3 regions of the uncultured Paenibacillus sp. genome follow, and region 1 is predicted to be linked to each of the others. Evidence: riboswitches for the same ligand, from Rfam matches in the RefSeq annotation. Region 1 holds a riboswitch; each other region holds the start of a gene.
The links. A riboswitch is a leader RNA that binds a small molecule or an ion and turns the genes downstream of it on or off. The one in region 1 is predicted to bind cyclic di-AMP.
Positions count from the first base shown of each region.

Region 2: another riboswitch for cyclic di-AMP. It lies ahead of ehuB (ectoine/hydroxyectoine ABC transporter substrate-binding protein EhuB); the one in region 1 lies ahead of RWM61_RS18780 (ubiquitin-like domain-containing protein).
Region 3: another riboswitch for cyclic di-AMP. It lies ahead of RWM61_RS01000 (TrkH family potassium uptake protein); the one in region 1 lies ahead of RWM61_RS18780 (ubiquitin-like domain-containing protein).

Region 1 covers NZ_CAUPYC010000088.1:10,065-13,334, reverse strand. The annotation lists gene rnmV (ribonuclease M5) at 1-197, opposite strand, end outside; gene RWM61_RS18780 (ubiquitin-like domain-containing protein) at 404-1,552, opposite strand; cyclic di-AMP (ydaO/yuaA leader) riboswitch at 1,809-2,007, opposite strand; gene RWM61_RS18775 (TatD family hydrolase) at 2,187-2,954, opposite strand; gene RWM61_RS18770 (HD domain-containing protein) at 2,989-3,270, opposite strand, start outside.
Region 2 covers NZ_CAUPYC010000020.1:13,714-16,983, reverse strand. The annotation lists gene ehuD (ectoine/hydroxyectoine ABC transporter permease subunit EhuD) at 1-130, opposite strand, end outside; gene ehuC (ectoine/hydroxyectoine ABC transporter permease subunit EhuC) at 133-786, opposite strand; gene ehuB (ectoine/hydroxyectoine ABC transporter substrate-binding protein EhuB) at 796-1,704, opposite strand; cyclic di-AMP (ydaO/yuaA leader) riboswitch at 1,985-2,127, opposite strand; gene mnhG (monovalent cation/H(+) antiporter subunit G) at 2,181-2,576, opposite strand; gene RWM61_RS08835 (Na(+)/H(+) antiporter subunit F1) at 2,545-2,835, opposite strand; gene RWM61_RS08830 (Na+/H+ antiporter subunit E) at 2,835-3,270, opposite strand, start outside.
Region 3 covers NZ_CAUPYC010000002.1:17,545-20,814, forward strand. The annotation lists gene RWM61_RS00995 (CPBP family intramembrane glutamic endopeptidase) at 1-582, opposite strand, end outside; cyclic di-AMP (ydaO/yuaA leader) riboswitch at 841-1,029, shown strand; gene RWM61_RS01000 (TrkH family potassium uptake protein) at 1,102-2,439, shown strand; gene RWM61_RS01005 (TrkA family potassium uptake protein) at 2,457-3,128, shown strand; gene RWM61_RS01010 (LysR family transcriptional regulator) at 3,140-3,270, opposite strand, start outside.

The sequences.
Region 1 (3,270 bases):
ATACGCCGAATCCGTTCGCCCGCATGATCCGGATCGGTGAAAATAATGACGCCCCTCCGCTCCGCCGCGAGCTCGATCCGCCGAAGCACCTCTTCGCCCGCCGCCGAGCCTCCGGTCTCAATCGTATCCGCGTCGACGGCCCTTTTAATCGCTGCGGTATCGCCTTTCCCCTCAACGACAATAACTTCTTTCAGCATTGCAGAAATTTCCTTTCCCGAAGCGCGGCTTCGCTGCAACCTAAGGGTGACCTCGATCGTCTAAAGCTATACATGGCCAACAAGATAAAAACCTCTACCGAAGCCGCCCGAAAAGAGCGGCCGCGCATAGAGGTTGGGACAGGCATAAAATCCCGTCAGTCTCATAGGATTAATCACGAGTTGCCGAACGGCTGTACAGCCTGTTATTAGGCCGCGGTCGGCTTATTCGGACCTAACACGTATACCGTAAAGCCTTTTTTCCTGCCGAACTTCAAAGCATACTGCCTGCTGTCATAGTAAACGTCGATCTTGTTGCCTTTGACCGCGCTGCCGGTATCCTCCGCACGGCGGAAGCCGATGCCCTCGATGTATACCCACCAGCCGATCGGAATGACCTTCGGATCGACGGCAATCGTACGGCCTTCTTTTACCTTGGCGCCGGATGCCGTAATCCCGAATTCGGGATCGCTTTTGCTCTTTCCGGTTGATTCCACGCCCGCCGTATAGGCGGTTAAGGTCACGTTCTTCAGCACCTTCTTCGCCTTGAACGAAACGCCCTGCTTCGAGACGGCCGCCGTTTCGGGCGACTTTGCCGACAGCACAACAACTTCCGGCTCCGGCTTCTTCGTACCGACAGCCACAATCTGATCCCGCTTCGACGTCTCCATAAACTTGGTCAGCAGCTTGGTTTCCACCAGCTTGCCGTCCGCGAACGTCTTCTCGAACTTTTTGACGATCAGGCCTTGCCGGCCTTTCTGAACAACCTTCGTTTTGCCGGTGTCCAAGTTCGGATCGTTTTTCTTGACTACCGTGAACGGCAGTACGTGCTCGGTCTCCGCAAGCTGCTTGTCGATCCGCACTACCGTTACGTTCATTCGGCTTTTGAGCTCCGTATTCAAGGATGGATATACCTTATCCTGCGCACGGATACTTATATCGGTTTGCCCGATCGCCGCTCCCACCGTTCTTGCCGTCGTGTAGAACGTTTCAGCCTTTCCATCCGCCTTCACCGTCACTTGCACCGCTTGATCGACAACGATCCGGTCGCCGTCTTTGACGGCCGCGCTGAGTGGCATCGATACCTGATCGTTAGGTCCGATCGTGATGGCTTGTTCATCCAATAGGCGTTGAAGGGACCATTGCTTGGTTGAAACAACGGTTTCTTGTCCATTCAATACTACGGAGACGCTTTTGTCAGCCGTTCCGTACACCAACACCAACAACATGAAAGTCATAGCGATTGAGATAATAGCGCTAAGCAGAATCAAACGCAAGTTTCCATGCTTCCATCGCAACGCGAAAGTCATGCTGGATGATCGTTGCCCATGGGATTCCAATACCCGGAACACACCCACTTCTTCGGTCCTCCTTCATAGCCCCGCCGTCATAGAGTGATGCATGATTGTCTTTGACGCGACTATATGTTATTTTCATGCGCCGAACAGCACGCACGCCCTGCCCCCAGAGATACGCCCGTTCGGTCCACCTCCCCTGTAACCCTATGTCGAGGCATTCTGCGATATTCGCAAAATAAAAGAAGCCGACGACAGAGGATCCTTCGTGGCTTCCGCGGAAGACAAAGATTCACATTGGGAAATGTGGATGCACGAGACGACCTCTCTATGTACGCTTGCGAGGTTAGCTGTCGGGTTCGGACATGAGAGTTGCCCTATTTCGCTCGGATCCTAAATATGGATCGTTGCAAAAATTCACCCCAAGAAGAATTCATATACGACGTGTCCGCTGTGGGTTGGCGTAGCGCCGTATCGGTTCCCCCGCTCTCCGAATGGAGATTAAGCGATCTGGAAATGGGATACAACATCAAGCTCTGAGGAAAATCATACAGCCTTTAGACCTACATTGTAAAGAACGCTTTAAAGACGATATATAGCTTATTTCCGGAAAATCCCGTAAAAAAGCTGCAATTTCGCAAACAAAGATTACTTTTTTCACCGGATAGATCTCGAATTCTCCCTTTCGTGATCAAAATCACCGAAACCCAAAACAGTTTTTGGCATTTTCCGTGGTGATCGTCTCAAGTTCGTTTCGGCTTATGCCCACAATTTCGGCCGCAGCCTCGGCCACATAAACCACGTGTCCGGACTCGTTCCGTTTGCCTCTGTAAGGCTCGGGAGCCAGGTATGGCGCATCCGTTTCCACCAAAATCCGGTCGAGCGGCACTTTGCCGAGAACCTCCTTCGGTACCCTCGCATTTTTGAACGTAACCGGTCCTCCGAAAGAAATATAGAAATTCATATCCAGGCATTGCTTAGCCGTCTCCCAACTTCCCGAGAAGCAGTGCATCACCCCTCCGACCTCCGACGCCTTCTCCTCCCGCAAAATCCGGACGATATCTTCATGCGCGTCTCGGTTATGAATCACGATCGGCTTGCCGATCTTCCTGGCCAGCCGGATTTGTTCGCGGAACACGCGATGCTGCACTTCTTTCGGTGAGGTGTCCCAATGGTAGTCCAATCCGATCTCCCCGATCGCCACCACCTTCTCGTGTTTGCACAGTTCCTCTATCCATTCGAGATCACCCTCGCGCATTTGTATGCTCTCCACAGGATGCCAGCCGACGGCTGCGTAAATAAAATCATATCGATCCGCCAGCGCCATCGTCGTCGGAATCGTCTCCCGATCGAAACCGATATTGATCATCTTGCCCACGCCGGCTTCAACGGCCCGGGCAATGACCGCTTCCCGGTCGTTGTCGAATTTCGGGGAATCCAAATGAGTGTGAGTGTCGATAAGCATGTCGCAACGTTTCCCTCCCTGCATATACCGATTGTCAAAGCTCGAAAAATTGTCGAATTTCTGTGTCGAAATGATTTTTGTGTTTCATTAGCGTCTCTCTTGGGTAATAGAGGTGAAACTTGCCTCTGTGCAACCCGGCGATCGAACGGATGATGTCGGACATGGCGGAGATATCCTCCAATTTGTCCTGGTCGCCGAGCATCAGAATAGGCGGCTTGTTCTCTCCTTCGGTTGTACCGGGTCGGTATACATGATACGGAAGATCGAACGGGTAATCAATCTCCAGATGGTAATCCGGGTGAAGTCCCGCAGACCT
Region 2 (3,270 bases), on a different contig from region 1:
GAACGGCGCCTGCGAGCACAAGGCCGCCGACACAGGCCGCGGCAAACCCGGCAAGCGTAGCGGCTGCCGTCATTCTCAAAGCGGCCAACAGCTCCGGCAAGATGTCGGCAACCAAACTCCAATCCCACATCGCTACATCCTCCCTGCCGCCATCTTCCGCTCAAGCATACGAATGCCGAAAGCAACGACCGCGGAAATGACAAAATAGATGAGAAGCAGCAGCGCAAGAATTTCGGTTGTGAAAGAGATATAGTTGTTTCTCAATACCATAGCCTGATAAGTCAAATCCGCCATCGTAATGAAATAGACAAGGGATGTGGATTTGACCAGCTCGATAAGCAAATTTCCGAAAGGCGGCAGCATCCGGACGAACGCTTGCGGTATGACGATATGCACAAGCCTCTGCCATGGCTTCATGTTCAGAGCCAACGCGGCCTCCCATTGTCCTTTCGGAACGGCGAGGATCGAGCTTCGCACGATCTCGGAGCCGTAAGCTCCGAAATTAAGGCCCACCGCCAGAATGGCCGCCCACATTTTGGGGAGCTCAATCCCGAGAAAGGGAAGCGCGAAGTATAACCAAAACAATTGAATCAACAACGACGTTCCCCTGAAAATCTCCACGTATCCGGCAGTCGCGGCGCGCACCGCCCAAAGCCTGGAAAGCTTGCACAGTCCTGCAGTGAAAGAAGCGATGATGGCGAGAACCGAAGCCGCAACTGCCACCTGCACCGTCACTTTCGCCCCTTCGAGCAGAGAAGGCAGAAAGTCGATCCATGAACTCGGCATCGTTATGCCTTATTCCTTGCACAGCTCTACAGCCGTCACGTCGCCGGGAAGCTCCTGCTCGGTGAAGCCGAATTGCTGCAGGATCGTCAGCAGCTCGCCCGAATCCTTCAATTTCTGCAGCTCCGCATTGTACGCCTGCCGAAAGGCCGCATCCGCTTGGCGGAACGCCGTTGCCCCGTAACCGCGCACGCTTTTGCCGCCGATCACCGGCTGCTCGAATTCGGCGACCCGCTCGATATCGGCGTCATTCGCCGAGTCCAGCATCGCCTGCAGCGCCGGTCCCGTCATCGTAATGACCTGCACCCTGTCCGCCTGGAGCGCGCTGATCGCCGACGCCTGATCCGGCACCTGAACGATTTGCTCCTTCGGCACACCCGAGTCTTCCAGATAGCCGATTTCCACAGCGCCGGTCATTACGGCCACCTTCACATCCTTGTTCTGCGCAATGCCGGCATAGCTGCTCAAGTTCAACGGATTTCCTTTCTTGACCGCGATCGCTTCTCCGATGCTGTACTCCGGGTCGGCGAAAAGCACCGCCGCGCAGCGGTTCGGGTTGATAAACATCCCCGCCGTAATCAGATCGAACCGCTTGGCCTGAAGTCCCCCGATCAAGGAACCGAATTCGGTCAGCTCCCCTCTCATTTCTTCGATGCCGAGATTGGCCAGAATGACCCGCGCGATTTCCACCGCTTCCCCGGTTAATTCCCCGTCGGCCGTCTTGTAAGCGTATGGTTTCTCGTTAGCGAAGCCGACCGTGATGTACCCTCTCTCTTTTGCCTCCGCCAATGTTCCGCTTGCGGTGCCGCCGGCAGCCGTATCCGGCCCCGACGTCCCTTCCGTCGCGTTATTGGATTGACCGCAACCGGCGATCAACGCCGCAAACACCAGACCCAACAGCAACAGCAAAGCTTTTTTCAATCCATCCCACAGCCTCTCCCATATATTTTCTGAACACACAATTGTGTGTATGCCAGCAGCTATATAACTACTTTTCGCATCGTCAAACATGGATTAAATGCATTTCCTTCGCCCGTTATGTATGTCGATTACCCCCACACAACTCCCCCTCTCGACTATTAAAATAAAATGAACCCCGGGCCGAGGAGTTAAAAAAAGCACAGCTCCGCCAGCAGGGGTCCAAAAAGACGCAAAAGACCCTATAAAAGGGTCCGCATGTCTAAATTAGCTTGAAAAGAAACAGACCCATCCACTGCTGACGAGGTTAGCTGACGGACTCGGGTAAGATGGTACCCTACATTCAAAAAACCTGAATGACTCGCCCCAAAAAACTGGTTCCCCCGCTTTCCGGCTCAACAGCCGAAAACTAAGCGTACGGTTATAATAAACTGAAAGATTAGAGAAGTCAAACAATTATGAGGTAAATGAGAGGTTTCTCAGAAATCCGTCTCCGAGCCCGATCGCCCTTCGCGTTCCCGCTTCACCACCGCTTTAAGGTCGTCCTGCACACTCCCGCCCCACAAGGAAACGCCCGTACGGTAGGCGGCCCTTCCATTCAAATGCCCCGCTACCGGCGCCGTCATGAATACGAACACGATACCCAGAATCAGCTTCGCGCTGGCATGCTCCAGATACAGCCAGAAATACAGGAACGCGCCTCCCAGCACCAAAAGCACGCCGAGCGTCGCGCTTTTGGTCGCGGCATGCGACCGCAAATAAACGTCCGGCAGCCGAACGAGCCCGAATGCGCTCAGCGCGCTGAGCAAAGCTCCGATCAGCACCAGGATGCCGATCAGCAGCTCACCTGCCGTCGCCAAAGTCCCCGCGTTCAATGACGTCACCCCTTTCGATGAATCTCGCAAACGCCGTCGTGCCGATAAACGTAACAATGCCGATGACAAGGATAATATCGAGGTAGACCGCCGTCTTCAACAGCATGGAGAGGACGGCGGTCATCGAGAGCAACATGACGCCGATCGTGTCCAGGGACATAATCCGGTCGGCCATCGAAGGCCCCTTGAGCAAGCGGTACATGCAGCCGAGAATTGCCAGCGACAATATGACCAGGGATGCGCTCAGCAAGTAGTCCATCACCGCGTCACCTCCATAATCGCTTTTTCGAAGCTTCCTTTAATCTGTTCGGACAGCTGCGCCGCGTCCTGTATATCCATCGCATGGATATACAGAATCCGTCCGTCGCGCGAAACATCCAGCGTCAGCGTGCCCGGCGTCAAGGTAATCAGGCAAGCCAGCAGCGTGACCTCCCAGTCCGATTGCAGCCGGGTTTCAAGTGCGAATATACCTGGCCGGACGTTAAGCCGCGGACGGAGAATCTGGCGAATGACCGCCAGGCCGGAAAGGAGCAGCTCTTTCATGAACAGCGCGAGCAGTCTGATGACCGCCCACGCCTTTTTCAAATAAAAGTCATGCGGCCAGAACCGGTTCAGGCCCCCGATAAACAGAGCACCGATCAAAAAACCGACAGTGAACCGGGGAGCCGACCAATCGTTAGAAAGAAGCATCCAT
Region 3 (3,270 bases), on a different contig from region 1:
GTCGATCACGACCGCTTGGTCGCGTTCGAAACCGCCGTCAGCCGGGCCGCGAACCTGGAGCTCCCGCCCGCGGAATCCGCGCTGCTCCGCGAACGCTTTGGCGGCCAATACCGCCGCATCGTAGGGCAGCGGCGCCCGATCGGCTTCGGGGCCGCCACTTACTTCATTCCATGCCACGATGGCGCCGGTTTCCATATGTACGTTCACGAAATGTATTCTCGTTATCCGGTCTTCTTGCCCTGTTGTGCTGCGTACTTCCACCTGATACGTATCGAGCGGATAGTCTCCGCCGTACCGTTCATCGTAGGCGTCGGTCAGCTTTTCCTTCGCTAAATAACCGGTAAGCAGCTTGGACGATTGGTGAACCGCCGCCGCGGACAACACCGTTCCGCCGAAGTTCGTCCGCACGAAGGAGGACGCTTTTTGCTCGGCCGCGGTTTCCCCGATCACGTCCGGACTCTCGGAGCTGAAGAACGAGCTTGCCGTGGAGGGGATCACTTGAAACAGCAGAAAGACGGCGAGGCAGACGGTCCCCAAACCGTATACCACATGCCAGCGGGGTTCGATGTTCGCTTGTTGCATGGCAACACCTCTTCTCACATTTTCCGATCGGTCTCACGTCTACATGTACCTTATCATATTTTGCGTGAGAAACACCAACGCAAGGCCCGGATTCCCGAAACGAGCCGAGATAATGAACCGATAATCGAAGCAAACCGGACTTTATATCGGAAAACAAGCGGATTATGATCGAGTTTGCCCGTCTTTAAGTGATTTATCCTTTTGTAAACGGCTTGCGATCGGACTATAATCATAGGCGTCGGTCTTATTTAACCTACAATCGCATAGAAGCCGAATTTCTTGTTGAAAACGGGGGAACCATAATGCCGCCGCATACCGACGCAACAGCGGGCTGCAAGCGGCATGGGGTGAATTCCGGGCGGACGGTCGTACCGTTTGCCGGGATAGGGCGGCCTGTTCGCGCCCGAATCCGTCAGCTAACCTCGTAGGCTTGTCGGGACAGGACTCATACGCACACGGCATTGGGTTTCCAGTGCTTTTTTTATGCTTCATTTCCGATTACGGCCCGGGGTGATGGTTGTGCTTAAACGTTTGTTTTCAATATCGAACTGGTCGCCGCCGAGAATTCTGGTTACCGGGTTCGCACTGATCATCCTGCTGGGCGGCCTGCTGCTGTCGATGCCATTCGCCACGGCCGACGGCCAGGGCCAGCGGTATTTGCACGGGGTGTTTGAGGCGACGTCGGCCACTACCGTGACAGGCTTGGTCCTCGAGGACACGGGCACCTTCTACAGTATGCCTGGCCAGATCATCCTTATGCTTCTTATACAGATTGGCGGGATCGGCTTCATGACGATGGCCACGCTGTTCGCCCTTGTGCTGCGACGCAAGATTTCGCTCAGGGAACGGCTCATTCTGCAGGAAGCGATGAATCAGAGCAGCATGGAAGGCATCGTCCGGCTGATCCGGCGGGTCGTCTTCTATTCGCTGGCGATCGAAGCGGCCGGCCTGGTGCTGTTTACGGTCCGCTTCGCGGTCGACATGCCTTTGGGGCAAGCCGCGTACTACGGGTTGTTCCACTCCGTGTCGCTGTTCAATAACGCCGGCTTCGATATTTTGGGCGATTTCCGCAGTTTTACCCGCTATGTCGACGATCCGATTGTAAACGTTGTTTCAATCGGGTTAATCATACTTGGAGGGCTGGGTTTCGTCGTCTTGTCGGACCTGGTGGATTACCGAAAAAAAAGGCGGCTTACGCTGCATTCCAAAGTCGTGCTGTCGATGTCGGCCGCCCTTATCGCGATCGGGACCGCGGTCATATTCATCTTCGAGTATATAAACACGCTGCAGCCGCTCGGTTGGGACGGCAAAATCTGGGCATCCTTATTTCAATCCGTATCGGCGAGATCGGCCGGCTCCAATACGGTCATCGTCGCAGACCTGCGGCAGGCGACGCAATTTTTCATCGTCATGCTCATGTTTATCGGCGCATCGCCGGGATCCGCGGGCGGGGGGATCAAGACGACGACGTTTACGGTGCTGATCGGCGCGGTCATCGCGATGATCCGCGGCAAGGAAGATATCGTGCTGTTCAAGCATCGCCTCGCCCGGGAACGCATCTACAAAGCGTTGACGATTACGATGCTGTCGCTCGCGCTGGTCATCGCCGTCACCATGGTGCTGTCGGCGATTGAGGACCGCCAGTTCATCCGGCTGCTGTTCGAGACGGTGTCCGCCTTCTCCACGGCCGGACTGGATACCGGGCTGACGCGGCAGTTGACCGACTTCGGGAAGACCGTTATCGCCCTCACCATGTTTATCGGCCGGGTCGGTCCGCTGACGCTCGCTTATGCGCTCGGACCGCGTTCGGAAAAAGAGCTGTACCGCCATCCGGAAGGCAAAATGATCATCGGATAGAATGGAGATCGGACAACGTGAAAAAGAACCAATTCGTCATCATCGGCATGGGCCGCTTCGGCTCCAGCTTGGGCAAGGAATTGGTCGAGCTCGGCTATGAAGTGCTCGGCATCGATATGGATGAAGAAATCGTCAATGAAATGAGCCAAGTGCTGACGCATACCGTAGCGGCGGACTCCACAGATGAAGAAGCGCTGCGTTCGCTCGGCGTCCGCAACTTCGACTGCGGCGTCGTGGCGATCGGCGACGACATTCAAGCCAGCATATTGACCGCCATTCTGTTGAAGGACCTCGGCGTGAAGCAGGTGGTGGCCAAAGCGATGAGCGAGCTGCACGGCCGCGTGCTGGAGAAAATCGGCGTCGACCGCGTCATTTATCCGGAACGAGATATGGGGGTTCGCGTCGCGCATCAGCTCGTGTCGCCGAATCTGCTCGATTATATCGAGCTGTCGAAGGATTACACGATCGCCGAGCTTGCCGTGCCGCGATGCCTGGACGGCATGTCTTTGAAGGAGCTGAATCCGCGCGCCAAATTCGGCTGCAGCATCGTCGCCATCAACAAAAAGAACGGCGTCATCATCGCGCCCACGGCGGCGGATACGCTGCAGGAGAAGGATGTCATGGTCGTCATCGGCACGAATCATCAGATCGATGCCTTCGAGGGCTCCGTCGCCGCGAAATCGCGGTAGCATCGCCCCGGCTAATTGCCGCGCGCGAAGAACGCCGCGATCGCTTCGACCCATAATTTGACGGAAGGGTTCATCCCGTCGGGCTCCGGATGGATGAGCGACGTGGTCCGTTTCGTCTCCTCCAGTTCCCTGACCGGCACGA